4 regions of the Brevibacillus sp. NRS-1366 genome follow, and region 1 is predicted to be linked to each of the others. Evidence: riboswitches for the same ligand, from Rfam matches in the RefSeq annotation. Region 1 holds a riboswitch; each other region holds the start of a gene.
What was found. Region 1 has a riboswitch for cobalamin ahead of cobO (cob(I)yrinic acid a,c-diamide adenosyltransferase). Riboswitches for the same ligand answer to the same signal wherever they lie in the genome.
Positions count from the first base shown of each region.

Region 2: it holds a riboswitch for cobalamin, as region 1 does, so the genes downstream of both, ACIFQN_RS14980 (energy-coupling factor ABC transporter permease) here and cobO (cob(I)yrinic acid a,c-diamide adenosyltransferase) in region 1, are expected to answer to the same signal.
Region 3: it holds a riboswitch for cobalamin, as region 1 does, so the genes downstream of both, ACIFQN_RS05050 (ABC transporter substrate-binding protein) here and cobO (cob(I)yrinic acid a,c-diamide adenosyltransferase) in region 1, are expected to answer to the same signal.
Region 4: it holds a riboswitch for cobalamin, as region 1 does, so the genes downstream of both, ACIFQN_RS31350 (ABC transporter substrate-binding protein) here and cobO (cob(I)yrinic acid a,c-diamide adenosyltransferase) in region 1, are expected to answer to the same signal.

Region 1 is NZ_JBITPN010000006.1:29,232-33,432, forward strand. Features, by position in the region: gene cobS (adenosylcobinamide-GDP ribazoletransferase) at 1-622, opposite strand, end outside; gene cobU (bifunctional adenosylcobinamide kinase/adenosylcobinamide-phosphate guanylyltransferase) at 619-1,158, opposite strand; gene cobD (threonine-phosphate decarboxylase CobD) at 1,155-2,261, opposite strand; gene cobO (cob(I)yrinic acid a,c-diamide adenosyltransferase) at 2,261-2,809, opposite strand; cobalamin riboswitch at 2,951-3,168, opposite strand; gene ACIFQN_RS04030 (hypothetical protein) at 3,374-4,201, shown strand, end outside.
Region 2 is NZ_JBITPN010000021.1:150,651-154,851, reverse strand. Features, by position in the region: gene ACIFQN_RS14985 (quinone-dependent dihydroorotate dehydrogenase) at 1-1,064, shown strand, start outside; cobalamin riboswitch at 1,196-1,394, shown strand; gene ACIFQN_RS14980 (energy-coupling factor ABC transporter permease) at 1,549-2,313, shown strand; gene ACIFQN_RS14975 (energy-coupling factor ABC transporter substrate-binding protein) at 2,310-2,594, shown strand; gene cbiQ (cobalt ECF transporter T component CbiQ) at 2,591-3,394, shown strand; gene ACIFQN_RS14965 (energy-coupling factor ABC transporter ATP-binding protein) at 3,391-4,201, shown strand, end outside.
Region 3 is NZ_JBITPN010000010.1:55,009-59,209, reverse strand. Features, by position in the region: gene ACIFQN_RS05055 (M24 family metallopeptidase) at 78-1,178, shown strand; cobalamin riboswitch at 1,200-1,408, shown strand; gene ACIFQN_RS05050 (ABC transporter substrate-binding protein) at 1,718-2,752, shown strand; gene ACIFQN_RS05045 (FecCD family ABC transporter permease) at 2,795-3,832, shown strand; gene ACIFQN_RS05040 (heme ABC transporter ATP-binding protein) at 3,829-4,201, shown strand, end outside.
Region 4 is NZ_JBITPN010000054.1:13,589-17,789, reverse strand. Features, by position in the region: gene ACIFQN_RS31360 (ABC transporter ATP-binding protein) at 1-87, opposite strand, end outside; gene ACIFQN_RS31355 (FecCD family ABC transporter permease) at 92-1,129, opposite strand; gene ACIFQN_RS31350 (ABC transporter substrate-binding protein) at 1,131-2,126, opposite strand; cobalamin riboswitch at 2,373-2,519, opposite strand; gene ACIFQN_RS31345 (MBL fold metallo-hydrolase) at 2,677-3,630, opposite strand; gene ACIFQN_RS31340 (YbaK/EbsC family protein) at 3,754-4,014, opposite strand; gene ACIFQN_RS31335 (hypothetical protein) at 4,007-4,177, opposite strand; gene ACIFQN_RS31330 (hypothetical protein) at 4,165-4,201, opposite strand, start outside.

The DNA.
Region 1 (4,201 bases):
CGAGTGCAATCACCAGCGAAATCAAAATCGCTGCAATCACATGCGAACCGCCCAAAAACCATCCAGCCACGAGCAAAAGCACATAACTGATGATGATCGACATAGGCGAGAGACCTTCACTGATCCCTTTTCCGATCCCTTTGTCAGCAGACAGATAAGGCCAGAGACGAATCGACAGCAGAACGTGCGTCCGGGCCGCTGCAGGAACAAAAAGCAGCAGCATTCCCCATCCGGGATGGGCCAGCTCGCTTACGCCACCTGCTTTGATCAGCAGCAGCAGAAATGCAGCCAGAACACCCATTGCGCCCACGCGGCTGTCTTTCATGATGGCCAGAACCTGCTCTTTCGGTCTGCTGCTGCCAAGCCCATCTGCCAAGTCCATCCAGCCGTCCAGGTGAAGGCCACCTGTTATGTACACCCAGACAACCAGCGTCAAAACGGCTGCAAGCCATGGACTAAACAGATACAGGCCTGCCTGATGTACACCCCAGAGCAAGAGTCCGATAACAACTCCGACGGCAGGGTACCAATTGACACTTTTCTTCCAGGCGACCTCAGACGGCTGCAGCCATGGCACTGGAATCCGGGTAAAAAAAGCGATTGCATGAAAAAATGCATTCATCCCTTGATCCTCCAGGGGATCCCTGACCAGACCGCGTACACGGTATCTGCCTGGCGAGCGCTCATCTGATTTACATCCCCGAGTACATCAGCGAACCATCTACCCAAACGGCTCATGGCAACACCGCCAAGTCCCACCTCACTGGTGACAGCGATGACCGTTTGCTGAGACTGCGAAACCAACTCCAGCCAAGCCGCAGCTTCCTGTAACAGAGCGCTCGTATACGCCTCGCTTCTCCACTCAGATTCCTCTATATTCATCAGACGATTGCTTACCCAGGTGGAGAGACAGTCAATCAGCACGACATCATAGCCCTTACTGCCTGCAGCATAGTCCGTTAATCGCTCTCCTACCTCGACACAGCCCCACTCCCTCGGGCGGCGCTTCTGATGCAGCTCAATTCTTGTACGCATTTCATCATCCCATACCTGACCTGTCGCTACGTACAAGACGCGATTGCCTGTAGCCTCTGCCAGCTCCTCGGCATAACGGCTTTTTCCTGAGCGGACACCGCCGGTTACCACAATCAGACTCAAAGCTGTCCACTTCCTTCCGCGTTTACCTCACGCAGGGCAGCTATCAGCCTTTCGTTCTCCTCCCTACTGCGTACAGCGATTCGCACATCACGGTCAGTCAGGCCGGGATACATCGCACAGCTGCGGATCAAGACTCTTTTTCTGCCCAGGCGAGCCTGCAATTGTTCTGCTGTCAAATTCTCAGGTGATCGAAGCAACAGAAAGTTTGCCTCTCCCGGCCATACTTTCCATCCCAGTTCCTGCCCGATGATTTCCGACAAATAGGCCCGCTCGTTTGCAACCAGTGTACGTGTCCTGTTTTCGTACTCCGTCTCTTGAAGGCACAGCTCTCCCGCGAGCAGTGCCAAGGAATTGACGCTCCAGCTCACCTGTTTTTGGCTCATCCGCCTGATCACATCCGGATGAGCGATTGCATATCCGAGACGAAGCCCGGGAATGGCGTACATTTTAGTCATCGAGCGCATCAAAATGACACGGGGAAACTGTTCGAGCTGGCTCGCTAGCGTAAACTGCCGCTTCTCTTCTACAAAATCGAGAAACGCCTCATCCACAATGAGCCAGGTATCCGTCTCGTCCGTCCAGCGAGCCATTTGCAGAAGCTCCTCGGGTTGATACAAAATCCCTGTCGGATTGTTCGGCGATCCGACAAACACCAGGTCTGCCTGATCAAACAGGGTGTACAGCTCTCCCCTATCCGGCTTGTATCCATTTTCTTCTTGGCCGTAGCAACCAATGACACTAGATCCAAACTGTTTGGAGAGTTGCGCGTATTCGGAAAAGCAAGGATAGACCACCCCGACCGTTTGCGGCTGCAAGCCGAGAATCGCGAGCGCCATCGCTTCCGCTGCTCCATTTGCTGGCAAAAGCCACTCTTCGGCTATCCCAAGGCTCAAAGACAGTGCCTTGCGAAAAGAACGATGCCCCGGATCCGGGTAGCGAACAACCGCAGACAGCGAAGCCAGCAGAATCTCCTTGACGCTGACTGGCATTCCCAGTGGATTGATATTGGCGCTGTAATCGAGGAAATCACCAGGCGGAACACCGAAGCGCTGGGCTGCCGTCAGCAAATCGCCGCCGTGTCCGAATGTTTCTACGATGCCCATCAAAATTCTACCCCCAGCACAGCCGGGATTCCCTCATTGTAGTAATGTTTGATTGGCTTCATTTCTGTAACCAGATCGGCCATGTCCATAATCTCCTGCTTGGCGCTTCGTCCCGTGATTACGAGGTGAATATGGCGCGGTCTGCTCTGGATGGTCTCCAGCACATCTGCAAGCGGCAACACGTCATCAATCGGAAAGCGATCAATCGCAAGCGCATTGTTCAGCTCATCCAAAATAACCACATCGTACTCTCCGCCAAGCAGCTTCTCACGTGCGAAGCTCCACGCTTCTTTTAGGGCAGCCCGATGCTCTTCGGGAGTTTTTGTCCAGGTGAAACCGACACCTTTTTGCACGATTTCAATGCCTAGCCGATCAAAAATGATCTTTTCTCCGTAGGTGCGTTCTGGTGACTTGATGAACTGAATCATCAATACTTTTTTTCCACGGCCAGTTGCTCGTACAGCCAGCCCAATTGCCGCTGTTGTTTTTCCCTTGCCGTCACCGGTATAGACCAAAAGCAATCCTCGCTTGTTGTCTTGCTGACTCAACAAAGCCACCCCCATATAGTGGAATTCCCTTGCGCAAACAAATAAAAAACGCTTTGTTCTCCCTTTACCATGCAAGGAAAACAAAGCGCGGATAGCATACTGCCACAATCCTCACCTTTTCCTTTGACCCGAAGGAAATCAGTGCAAACACAAAAACAGGCAGGTCTCCTGGCTTGAGGATCATCGCTCTTCTTCTCCTTCCCGCACCCATGTGGGCAGTGGATGGCATCGTTGCCATGAAGAACAGCTACTCTCTTACAGTGGCGGGACCGCGTTGGTTTTTCACCAATCTTCCCTTTTAACCCTGCTCCCGCGAAAAAGGTTTCGCAGTAACAAGGACCTGTTTGTATATCGTATTCAAATGTCGCTTGCTGCTATGACAAGCACTTGATCTAATAATAGCAAATGCTGGTGCGGATTCAAGCAAAAGCTTGGCGGAATGTGTATATAAAAACACAAATCCATCCCTAGACCGATACTGATTTCAATCTGCCTCCCGTTATTTCAGGATTCCGGTCGCTGTAAAATGAGAGTACCAAATCCTTACAGAGAGGGGATACAAGCATGAAGACGCCATCCGTTTATGCCGGGCATCCGGCAGTCAGGTTTTTTGAAGGAGAAAAATGGTTAGTGATCACAGGGCTTCTCGGTTTTTTGCTTGCGGGGATTTGCGCGATCTGGGTCATGCTCTACGGAGGTGTGGTGGAGCCAAAGGGCGATGTATCGAAAGCCTTTTCCTTTAATGCCGCACTTGGCCTATTTCTTTTGTCGACGGCGGCGATTGTTCCGTTTTCTGCGATGAAAACGAGAAGCAGAGCTTTCTTTCGCTGGTCTTACATCGCGCTCGCTCTCTACTCTTACGGAGCGGAAACAATGCAAAATTTTCGCGGCGTTGACCCGAGGTTCGTTAAAAATGGCACACCCTTCGATGTTGCTGTTGGTTCGATTTTTACTTTTGTAGCTTTACTCCTGGTCCTTTTTTATGTGCTCTTCGCCGCTTCTTTTTTTCGTAGAAAAGCCTATTTACAAAGTCCAGAGCTGGTAGTGGGTATCCGTTATGCAATGATCGCCATCATGCTTTCTTTTACGGCAGGCGTCTGGATTTCTTTCAACCAAGGTCGCTTCGTCGGGCTGCAGGGAAATATTATTTGGCTGCACGGTCTTGGCTTTCACGCGTTGCAAGCAGTACCTTTCGTCGCTTGGTTAAGCACACGCAAAAGGCATTTATCCCTTGGATACAAACGCTTGATCCATGTAAGCGGCATCGCTTATTTGCTCGGTTTAGTAGCGGTCGGCTGGCAAACGTTTCTTGGACACGCCATTCTGGAATGGTCTGTCCTGCCGCTTCTCGCCACCTGCTGTTTTTTGATTGCCTTCATGCCCGCAGTGATT
Region 2 (4,201 bases), on a different contig from region 1:
TTCAGCAGGATACAGAAGAGATTCATGAGAAGACGATTCATGCCCTGAAGCTGGCGCAGGATTTGGCTCCAGGCAAAAGTGTGTTGAAAATGATGTACCAACGAAAAGATGAGCGTTTGGAAACAAAGCTCTGGGGCCTAACGTTCCCCAATCCGGTAGGTCTGGCTGCCGGTTTTGACAAAAATGCGGAAGTGTACCATGGCTTGGGTGCTTTAGGGTTCGGATTTGTGGAAGTAGGAACACTCACTCCGCAAGGTCAGCCAGGCAATCCCAAACCGCGAGCATTCCGCCTTCCTGAGCATCAAGCTCTCATCAATCGAATGGGATTCAATAACCAGGGCGCGTATTTGGCTTCTCAGCGCCTGATTGACTACGCTTATTCTGACATTCCTATCGGCATCAACATCGGAAAAAACAAGCTGACTCCGAACGAAGAAGCTGCCAGCGATTATAGCAAGTGCATGGACATGCTCTATGCGTACGGACATTATTTCGTAATTAACATCAGCTCACCGAATACGCCTAATCTCCGAGATTTGCAGGAGACAGAGAGCTTGCGTGTGCTCATTCGTACTGTGCGAGAAAAAGCCGCGGAGATGGAGGTCCGCGGAGTGAAGCGAAAACCCATTCTCTTAAAAGTCGCTCCTGACATGTCAGATGAGCAAATGCGGGATGTGGTGCAAGCAGCTGTCGAGGAGGGCATTTCCGGGATTATTGCCACGAATACGACTCTGTCCCGTGAAGTGGTCAAAGCTCATCGATATGCCGAAGAAGCAGGAGGATTGAGCGGAAGGCCACTTACAGAACGCTCTACTGCTTGGGTAAAAGAGATTTATCAGGAAGTGGGCGACAAGGTCCCCGTCATTGGAGTAGGCGGTATTTTTACGGGTGAGGATGCTTACGAAAAAATTCGTGCAGGTGCGAGTCTTATTCAGGTATACACCGGCATGATCTACCAGGGCCCTGGTATTGCCAAGCAAATCAATAAAAAGCTGCTGCAATTGATGAAGCGGGATGGATTTACCCATATAAGTGAAGTAATTGGGGTAGATGCAAAATCATAGCAGATAATCAATGAGCGAGCCGATGCTGTCATTTGCGCAGCTTCTCGGCTCGCTTCCCTTGTTTTCCTCTCTTTTTCTTTACCCACCTTTTGGTTATAATGAAAGTGGACAATTATTTATTGTCCGAAAATTTGATATCGTTGGCCTTAGGTGCCTTTATGTATATGCGAAACATAAAGGGTAACAGGGAATCGGGTGAAAATCCCGAGCGGTCCCGCCACTGTAACCAGGGAGTTCTCTTTGAAAGGAAACCACTCATATTTATATGGGGAAGGACAAAGAGCGCATGGATCTGGAAGCCAGGAGACCTACCTATAAGCCACACCCGATTACCTTCGCGGAAAGGAGCGGTGATTACGAGACAATATGGCTGAAAGGTTTTGGTCTATTGTTTTGTGCGCGCAAATCTCGTCTTCGTGTAGATGGGATTTTTTTTGTACATTCGATTCGTACGTTAAAGGAAGAAAGAGAAGGAGGAAGTCGAATGAATCGGTCTCGGATCATTTCTACATGCCTATTGATTGCCGGATTTGTTTTTTATTTTTTAGTGAATGAACCTCAGACAGGGCATGCAATGCACATTATGGAAGGGTATTTGCCTTTTTCCTGGGCGCTGTTTTGGTGGGTAGTCTTCTTGCCATTTTTTATTCTCGGGTTGCGCTCGATCCAAAAGATTGTAAAAGAACATCCAGAAATGAAATTGCTCCTGGGTGTGTCAGGGGCATTTGCCTTTGTATTGTCGGCACTTAAAATTCCTTCTGTGACGGGGAGCAGTTCACATCCGACCGGAACTGGTCTGGGCGCCATCATGTTCGGTCCTCTGGCGATGTCTGTTCTGGGCAGCTTGGTGTTGTTGTTCCAGGCGCTTCTATTGGCGCACGGAGGCTTGACTACACTGGGTGCAAATGCCGTATCCATGGCTGTAGTCGGCCCGATGGTGGCATACGGAATCTATCGCTTGATTATGCGTGTGAATGGCGGGCAACGTCTTGCTGTTTTTGCGGCAGCGGCCTTGGCCGATTTGGCTACCTACGTAGTTACCTCGATTCAATTGGCTCTGGCGTTCCCAGCGGAATCGGGTGGGGTTCTCGCCTCGTTTGCCAAATTTGCCGGCATCTTTGCTTTTACCCAGATTCCTTTGGCGATCAGTGAGGGTCTTTTGACCGTACTTGTCTGGAACTGGTTGCAATCTTACAATGCAAAAGAGCTGTCCCAATTACGGCTTTTAAAACGGGAGGAATCGCTGTGAAAAAGGGATTAAACTGGCTGTTACTCTTGGGAGTAGTAGTACTAGCGGTGCTGCCGCTGCTATTGGTTCAGGATTCGGAATTCGGTGGCGCCGATGGTGCAGCAGAGGAAGCCATCAAGGAAATTTCACCTACATATGAGCCGTGGTTCCAGCCGCTTTTGGAGCCGCCAGGGGGCGAAACAGAGAGTCTGTTGTTTGCTGTCCAAGCCGCATTGGGTGCAGGTGTTATCGGATATGCGATGGGATTGTACAAGGGACGGCTGGATAAGTCGAAAAAATGAATTGGCAGCAGCTCGATTCCCTTTCCTACCAAAATCAATTGAGGCACCTGCCGCCAGAACATAAGCTTTTATTCGGCAGTGTGCTGCTGCTGCTTGTTCTCTTGGGTCATTGGCTGGTACAAATGCTCGTCTTTATTTGGATAGGGGTGTGGGTCGTTGGATATGCCCGCATCCCTGTGCGTTCCTATTTGCTGTTTTTGCTGCTGTCGCTTTCTTTTTTTGTAGCTGGTCTGCCTGCTTTATTGATTGATTGGATCAAAATGGGAGTGGCAACACCATCAGTAGAGGTGCTGGTATCATGGAAGCTCGGGTCTTATTTGTTCTATGTCTCTCCTACGGCTGTTAACAAGGTGGCCGTGCTATTTTGGAGGACGATGGCAAGCCTTAGCTGTTTTTCATTGATCTTGTTTACTGTGCCGTTCGCAGAAATTTTGCAGGTATTACGGCGGATCGGGATACCTTCCATTCTGACTGATTTATTGATGATCATGTACCGCTTTATCTTTGTCCTGCTGCAAACGTCCTATCAATTGTGGATTGCGCAGCGTTCACGTGGTGGTCATCAGGGATTCAAAGCAATGCTGCGTGATGTAGGGATGCTGGCAACTCAGTTGTTTGTTCGGGCCATGCGCAAGTACGAAGCGCTGTACAAGGGTATGGCAGCCAGAGGATTCTCAGATAGTTTTGACGTACTCAGTTTGCATACGCATTCCCGCTCACCCCGATATGAATGGGAGTCGGCAGCGGGGTGTATCATGCTGATTGTGCTTGAGTGGTGGACAGGAGGTTGGGGGTTTTGACTTCGTGGTTATTGGCGTTTAATGATCTGCACTATACGTATCCAGGTGGCAGGGGACCAGTCCTGCGAGGGGTGACCTTTGGGATTCCCGAGGGGAAAAAATGTGTCCTTCTCGGGCGCAATGGCTGTGGCAAGTCCACACTCTTTCTACACGGAAATGGAATTATCCAGCCACAGACAGGACAGGTCTCATGGAGAGGCAAACCATTCGTTTACAAGCGCTCAGCTTTGCAGGAGATGACACAGCGAGTAGGTCTGGTCTTTCAAGACCCCGAGCATCAATTGATCGCCAGCACAGTCTCGGAGGATATTTCGTATGGCTTGTGCAACCGCAACCTGCCGCCAGAGGTAATTCGAGCAAAGGTAGAGAATATCCTGGACGTGTTCGGGATGAGAGAGCTCGCAGATGTGCCCATCCATCACCTGAGTCTGGGGCAAAAACGGCGGCTCGCACTGGCAGGAGTCATGGTCCTGGAGCCGCAATTGCTGCTACTAGATGAACCGACAGCCTATCTCGATCGTTACCAAACGAAAAACTTACTCCGAGAGCTGGATCAAATCCATCGAAGTGGAACAACCGTCCTGATGGCGACACATGATATGGACATCGCTTTTGAATGGGCAGAGTGGATTTGTGTGATGGACGCAGGCAAGCTGGTATTCGCCGGAGAGCCACAGGAGGCTTTGTCTAAACGAGAGATGCTGGAGAGCTTGCACCTCGGGATGCCGCTGATCGCAGAAGTGTGGGAGGCGCTGCCGGAATCGCTTAAACAAGAAGTCGGTGGAGGTATTCCCAGATCGGTCGATG
Region 3 (4,201 bases), on a different contig from region 1:
TTAATGGAACCCTTCTTTTTTTTATGTGGAAATGTTATCCTCGCAATAGAATATAGGTGAAAGCAGGGTGAAGCAGGGTGACAAAGGTATTCCAAGAGCGGATTTCGAAGCTGCATGACTTTCTCACAAAACAAGAGTTAGACGCGGTATTGATCACCTCTCCGAAGCACGTATATTATTTGACTGGTTTTTTTACGGACCCACATGAGCGCTTTTTGGGCTTGGTCATCCCCGCCCAAGGTGAGCCATCCCTGATCGTTCCTGCACTTGACCGTGAAGCAGCAGCGGCGGCTTCGTCCATCCAAACGATTTATACACATACAGATATTCAGAATCCATATGAAGTTCTGAAACAGACTCTGCCGAATGGCTTGTCCAAGCTGGGCATCGAGAAAAGCCACATGACAGTTGAGCGTTTTGAAGCCATGGGACAAATTGTCTCTGCTACCGACTTTGTCGATGTGGAAGAACCGCTGCGTGAAATGCGTCTGATCAAATCGGCAGACGAAGTGGCACGGTTGAAGCGCGCTGTCCAGTTAATCGAGAATGCTCTTACAGAAACATTGAAAAAAGTGAAAACAGGCATGACGGAAATGGAAATCGTAGCTGAGCTGGAATACCAGATGAAACGTGTAGGTGCAGAAGGTCCTGCTTTCTCTACAATGGTTTTGGCTGGAGAAAAATCAGCGCTGCCACATGGCAATCCAGGTACTCGTCAGGTTCGGTCAGGGGATGTTTTGCTGTTCGATATCGGGGTAGAGGCAGACGGATATGTGTCGGATATTACCCGTACATTTGCAGTTGGAGAAATTAGTGAGCAGCTTCGCGAGATTTACGAGACCGTTTTAGCAGCCAACGAAGCAGCGATTGCAGAGGTTCGTCCAGGCGTGACGTTCGCCCACCTGGATCAGACGGCAAGAGGTGTGATTGCGGCAAAAGGCTATGGTGAATATTTCATGCACCGCCTAGGACATGGGCTGGGAATGGATGTGCATGAGTACCCATCCGTACATGAACAAAATCAGGAGACGCTCCGACCTGGAATGGTCTTCACGATCGAGCCTGGAATTTATTTGCCAGGTGTAGGTGGCGTCCGGATTGAGGACGATGTGGTCGTAACGGAGAGTGGAGTGGAAGTATTGTCCAGCTTCCCGAAACAATTGACGGTTATCGGCTAATCGCATGCGAAATGTGAATGAACTGAATACGTATTTCATGGTGCTGACTGGATGCGTACATACGCTCCACCAGCTTAATAGGGAAGACCGGTGAAAAACCGGCGCGGTCCCGCCACTGTAACGAGGAGTGCCTAGCTATGAGCCACTGTTCCGCTAAATAAGGGAATGGGAAGGAGGCTATGCGCGTTTGATTCGTAAGCCAGGAGACCTGCCATGAAATCAGATACAATCGACCCACGAGGATGGGGCAGATGTGGAAATAGGCACGAGTCTAGGAACAGGCAAAAAAGCCAGGTCTATAGCTATGTCCACGTTTGTCATGCACCTCCCGGTTGAAACAGGGGGGTGCTTTTTTTGTGCGTCTCAGGATCGCCAATCCATATGTTTCATGGGGGGATAGGGGGAATGTGTAAAACAGATTGCAAAACACAGAGCCTGCTTGTATAGTGATAAAGGGATACAAAACGTAATCATTACGATTTGAAAAAGCCAATACGATACTATTCGTGTTGAGTAGAATGCAGAGGGGTATACGTCAAATGAAAAAAATATTCGGAGGATTTTGGGTGGCTGCATGGATGGCGATCATGCTTGTCGTATCGGCATGCAGCCCGCAAACACCTGCTGCAACAAGCACAGGTGACACAAAGACAGGAGTGGAGCAGCAAGCCAAAACGGACCAACCCACTGAACAGACGGCAGAAAATAAACCTGTCACGATTACGACGAATGGCATTGAAATGACTTATCCCGAAGCACCGAGGCGCGCTGTAACACTAAACCAACACGTGACCGAGATCATGCTTGCCCTGGGGCTTGCGGATAGAATGGTCGGAACAGCGTACTTGGACGATCAAATCCTGCCAGAATTAAAAGAAGCATATGACAAGGTGCCTGTTTTATCCGATAAATATCCAAACAAGGAAGTGATGATGGCAACTAATCCAGATTTTGTCTATTCCGGGTGGAAAAGTGGTTTTGGAGATAAAGGTGTAGGCTCTATGGAGGATTTGGAAAAGGCCGGAATCAAATCGTATTTGCAGGAGTCCTCCAATAAGCCAGGGCCAACAGTGGATGATGTTTTCGCAGACATTCAAAACATCGGAAAGATTTTCCGCATAGAAGATAAGGCAAATGAATTGATTGGGAAAATGAAGCAAGAGATAGACCAGACTGTGAGCAAAATCGGCACGGTGGACAAGCCGCTCAGCGTGTTTGTTTATGACAGCGGTGAGGATCAACCGTTTACGGCAGCAAACAACTACATGACTTCCTTGATCAGGCTGGCTGGCGGCAAAAATATTTTTGATGATATTCAGAAAGGTTGGGCAGAGGTTAGCTGGGAAGAAGTGGTGAATCGCAAACCAGATGTAATAGTCGTTGTAGACTACGGGGACAAAACCGTGGAGCAAAAAAAGAATCTGTTGCTGACAAAACGGGAGATCGCAGATATTCCTGCGATCAAAAATCAACGATTGGTCGTTTTGCCGTTGTCGGCTGCTTCGGAAGGGGTTCGTGCACCTATCGCTTTGAAAATTTTAGCAGAAGGACTCTATCCGGAGAAATTCAAATAAGAAAGACTCCTAAAGGAGGGAATGACTCTGCATAGGATCAAAATGCCTTTTACCATCATCGGTCTGCTCGTCTTGCTGGTACTCTCTATTACAATCGCCGTAACATTGGGATCTGTTGAGATTAATCCGGCGACTGTATGGAAGATCGCTTTGTCGCATGTGCCTGGGATCAGCAAATGGATCTTCGTTGATTGGTCCAAAGGCGAACAAACCATCATCTGGGATATCCGTTTTCCGCGAGTGCTCTTGGGTGCTGTTGTAGGGGCCGGACTTTCTGTGGTAGGTGTAGCTATCCAGTCTCTGGTTCGCAACTCCTTGGCAGACCCGTACATACTGGGTGTTTCTTCAGGCGCATCGGTAGGGGCGACCTTGGCGATTCTTTTTGGAGCCTTCAGCATGTTTGGGCAATATGCGCTGTCGCTTGGGGCATTTACAGGAGCGCTTCTGGCTATCCTGCTCATATTCACGCTGTCTCGCATAGGGGGGCAAAACTCTACAGTGCGCTTGCTCATGTCAGGCATCGCCATTTCTGCGATATTGTCAGCAATCACCAGCCTGATAATCTTTTCCGCACCAAACGAGCATGGAATTCGCTCTGTCCTCTTCTGGATGAGTGGAAGCTTGGCGGGAGGAAAGTGGGAATACTTGACCATCCCGACACTGATTGTGGTGATTTGCCTCTTAGTCCTGCTGACACAGTATCGTTCGCTCAATGCCATGCTGATGGGGGAAGAATCGGCAGGTACGCTGGGGGTTAATACGGCCCAATTTCGCAAACTGCTTTTGCTGATTACTGCGATGCTCACCGGAGTGATCGTAGCCATTAGTGGAGCGATCGGGTTTGTCGGATTGATGATGCCGCATATCGTGAGAGTCATCGTCGGGTCAGATCATCGCCGTGTCCTGCCCGTCAGCGCATTGCTCGGAGCCATCTTCCTGATTTGGGCAGATGTCATAGCCCGGTTAGCCTTCGCACCCGAAGAGTTGCCGATTGGAATTATCACTGCGCTGTGTGGCGGTCCGTTTTTTATTTGGCTAATGTTACGCAGTTCTTATTCCTTTGGAGGTAGCGGGCGATGAAACTGGTTGCAGAAAACATATCCGTCGAGCTGGAGAAAAAAACAATCTTGTCCCAGGTTGGTATGGAAGTAGAAGCAGGCGAGTTTGTCGGGTTGATTGGGCCAAATGGCAGCGGGAAATCTACCCTGCTAAAAAGCATTTATCGCGCGATGAAGCCGAATGCCGGGTGGATTTCGCTGGATGGCGACGATGTCTACCAACTGTCAGCACGAGAAAATGCTCAGCGGATGGCTGTAGTGCGTCAAGAATCATCTGTCGAGTTTGATTTTTCGGTTATGGAGATCGTCTTGATGGGGCGCTCTCCTCATAAACGGCTTTTTCAGTCTGACTCAGAAGAAGATAGTCGGATTTGTGGGGAAGCGCTCGAAC
Region 4 (4,201 bases), on a different contig from region 1:
AAATTCTCCCTTGCCCACGGAAAAATGGATCCCTTGCAAGACGTTTGATTGGTGATAGGACTTTTCCAGACCATTTACCTTAATCATCTGCCTATCTCCTTCCTAACCGTTTGTTTTGCTTCAACAAGTAGGCAAAGAACGGTGCTCCCAGAAACGCAGTAACGACACCCAATGGGATTTCTGTCGGGCCCAGTAGCATTCTCGCCAGCGTATCCGCCCACAAAACGTAGATCCCTCCGCAAATAGTCGCCATTGGCAGCAGAATTCGGTAATCCGGGCCGACCATCAAGCGTACAAGGTGAGGCACTACAAGACCGACAAAGCCAATGATCCCGGAAATGGAAACAGCTCCAGCCGTCAACAGCGTAGAGACGATGAGCACAATCAGCTTGGTCCGATCCACACTCACGCCCAAGTGCGCTGCCTGCCGCTCTCCCAAGGCAAAAAGATTAAGTGCGCGCGCATACGAAACCAGCACCATGAGTCCGACTACGAGATAAGGAAGCAACACGTAGGTGAAGTCCCAGCCTCGAAAAGACAAGCTGCCCATTAGCCAAAACACAATCTCATTCACAGCTTTGTCGGAGAGCGAGACCATGAACGAAACGAGTGAACCGAGGAATGCCTGAACCACCACTCCAGACAGCAGCAACGTCTCCGTCTGCAGCTTACCTTGGGTATTTGCCAGTCGCAATACGATCCACAAGCTGACAAAGCCCGTAAGAAAGGCGACAACGGGAATACTCCATTGCCCCAAAAAGGTGATTTGCAGACCAAACAAAATAAGGAAAGCAGCACCGACAGCGGAACCAGACGCTACTCCCATTGTATAGGGATCAGCAAGCGAATTGCGCAGCACTCCTTGGAAGCCTGCGCCGGCCAGAGACAGACACGCCCCTACCAATACAGCCAGTACGATCCTGGGAAATCTTACTTTCATCACGATTTGTTCCGATGATTCTGGCCAATTGACGGGTACATACTCGTACAAGCCCGGTACCTGATGAAGCAGGATCAACCATACTTGTGAAAGAGGGAGCTGTGCTGCACCCAGTGAAATACTGATGATCACTGACGCAAGCAAAATAAGGCAGCCCGCTCCTCCCCATACCAATAGACGTCCCTTCATCCTACTTCACCAAGTCAGGATAAATCGCTCTTGCCACGTCAATCAGGCCTTGCGTAATCCGGGGACCTGGACGGGAAAGCGTATTTTGATCCATACCAAAAATCTGTTTATCGCGAATCGCCTTCATTTTTTCCCAGCCGTTTCGCGAAGCGATGATCTCTTCCAGTTTTACTCCTGTCTTCTCGTCAACAATTCCATTTGCGTACAAAATCACATCGGGATCATCCTTCAAAATCTTTTCTTCACTTATTGGATTCCAGCCCTCTGTATCAGACGCGATATTCGTCGCTCCTGCGAGGGTAATGACTTCATCCATGAACTCACCCTTCCCGACTGTCCAGCCTGGGGCAAACTCCATGTACACTTTTTTCTTTTCTTCCGGTTTCACGTTCTTCACTGCGTCTGTCACATACGATATGTCCTTTTTCATTTGGGCAACCAGCTTTTCAGCCTGCTCCTGCTTGTTCGTAACAACGCCCATTGTCAAAATGTTGTTCATGATGTCATCCAGCTTTTTTGGGTGGGTGACATAGACAGGCAGACCGAGCGATTTGAGCTTGTCGGCAACAGGCTTCTCCATAGAGATTCCTCCGACAACGAGATCGGGGCTTTGCGATAGGATCGCCTCTTCATTCGGCTTTACCACTCCACCTACTTTTGGTTTTGCTTTCGCTTCTTCGGGATAATCATCGTAATCAGATACACCGACAACCCTCTCGTTCAGACCTAAAGCAAATAAAATTTCGGTCTCAGCCGTCGACGTTGAGACGATTCGCTCTGGTTGTTTTGGAATGGTTACTTCTTTTCCTGTCGCATCCGTCACCGTGAGTGGATACACCGTTTCTTTTGCGGCACTTGTTGCGGGCTTGGGTTGAGATGCTTCTTGTGCGACTGGGGGTTGTGTATTTGGTGCTGGCTGACTGTTTCCATTTTCAGCGCATCCAACGAGGCTCATCGCGAGCAGAATAGGAATGAATATTGACAACGAACGTTTCATAGTGGGAATCTTCCTTTCTATACTGTGAAGTACGCCAGCTTTTCCTGTATGAGAAAACTCGGCGATACTGAGCCTTTTGGCGACAATAGAGTCGTAGGTGCACTTATACTGGATAAGAATGGGTATAAATTCTTATCTGTATGAAAAAAACCTTTGCTTCCTCATGGGAACCAAAGGTCGGCTGTTCAGGATTGGACAACTGAGATGAATCGTTCCTGAATGGGCCGATCCTTTCCGCGAAGGCGCAGGCACACGAGCAATCAGGCAGGTCTCCTGGCTTACGGCAGTAACGCACCGTTTTACAGTGGCGGGACCGCGCCGGATTTGCACCGGCTTCCCTTTTCACCTCGTTTCCTGTCTAGGAACCAAGGCACCTGTTTGCATAAATACGAGACTTTTGTCGAGCAGATAAGGCTTACCCATCATGATAGCATTCCTCTGCGAAAAAAAGAATGAATATCATAATTCCGCTTGCTCTTTGTATTTGAAAAAGTAAAAACCAAAGTCCATTATCCGACTTTGGCTTCCAGTTAGGGGTAAGGGCACAATTCTACGCTTTTTGTGCCCTATTCTCCAAGTAATCCACGATCCCCATCGAACATACTTGCAAATCCAGCTTCAAGACGCCAAAGACCTCGTGCTGATCGGAAATGCCAACGGAAAGCAAATAATCCGTGACGCGATTCAACAACCGTAGTGTCAGCTCTTTGTATCCTTGGCCTCTCGCCATAACCGTCTCTCCTTCTGAGACAAACACTGGCAGCCATTCTGTCACTTGCCGATAGACGTCCTCTACCTTTTCTGTCCCCCCAAAATGACCAAAGTAAATGCGATCCAGATTGCGCTCCCGATATCGCGCTATGGAATGCAGCATTTCATCAGGGTCAAACTGATTCGGAGAGGTCGAAGGTAAAACGAGATGGATACCATCCTTTCGCAATTGCGGGTAATATACCCCTGCCGTATCTCCAGTGAACATGCCGTTACTGATTGGATCGTAGATGCTGAAATGATGCTTGGCATGACCAGGTGAATCCAAAAATTCCAGCGTGCAGGTAGGCCCAATCGTCAGCGTCTCTTTGTCTGCTTTGATTAGAATGCGATCTTCCGGAACAGGGACGATGGGATCGAAAAACAAATCGAATTGCTCATGGTAGACCGCCCTCGCCCCTGCAATCAGTCGGCTAGGATTAACTAAATGACGAGCTCCTTTTGGATGGACGACGACCTTGGCATTTGGACATTCTTGCAAAAACAAGCCTGCACCACCCGCATGATCCAGGTGAATGTGCGTAACAATGATGTATTTGACCTGATCAGGGGAATACCCCAGCTTTGCCAGTCCAGCGCGGATATGGGGAACGGATGGGCTAGGACCCGTTTCAATCAGGGTTAGCTCCTCTTCTTCTATCACATATGTGCCTGTCCTCTGTGGCTCACCCAAGTCAAAACCGTCAATCAGGTGGATTCGATGTCCCAAATGGAGGGGGTATGTACTTTGCATGGAATCTCACTCCTTCTCTTTACTTAGCCTGTAGCCCGTTGGAATATTTCCACTTTACCATCTATATTTCATCGAAGCGAGACCACAATGTGCACGAGCAATCCGGCCCCTGTGACGCCTTCATCATTTTACAGTGACTACCTGTCCTTTTGTCATTTCAGCTAATTGCTGGGGCGTGAGTCGAAACACGGCTTTCGGATGTCCGGCAGCAGCCCAAATCACCTCATAGGCAAATAGATCCTCGTCAATCAGCGTCTGGATCGAAACGGTGTGTCCAACAGGTGCTACACCGCCTATGACAAAGCCTGTGTGCTCACGGACAAAATCAGCGTCTGCTTTTCCTAGTTTCTCACCGAGCCGCTTTGCCAGTTCTTTTTCATTCACTCGGTTGATTCCACTTGCGACTACAAGAAGAGGCTTGTCCGATCGCGTCTGCTGCCTCTTGCGCCGTCCGCGTGCTATCTGGCAGCTCCACGACCTGATGGGTATACCCTAGCTCCATCAATTTCATTTGCACCTTTTGAGCGCTCTCTTTTAAATGCTCCATGATTGGCTCACTCCTTCAATCGTT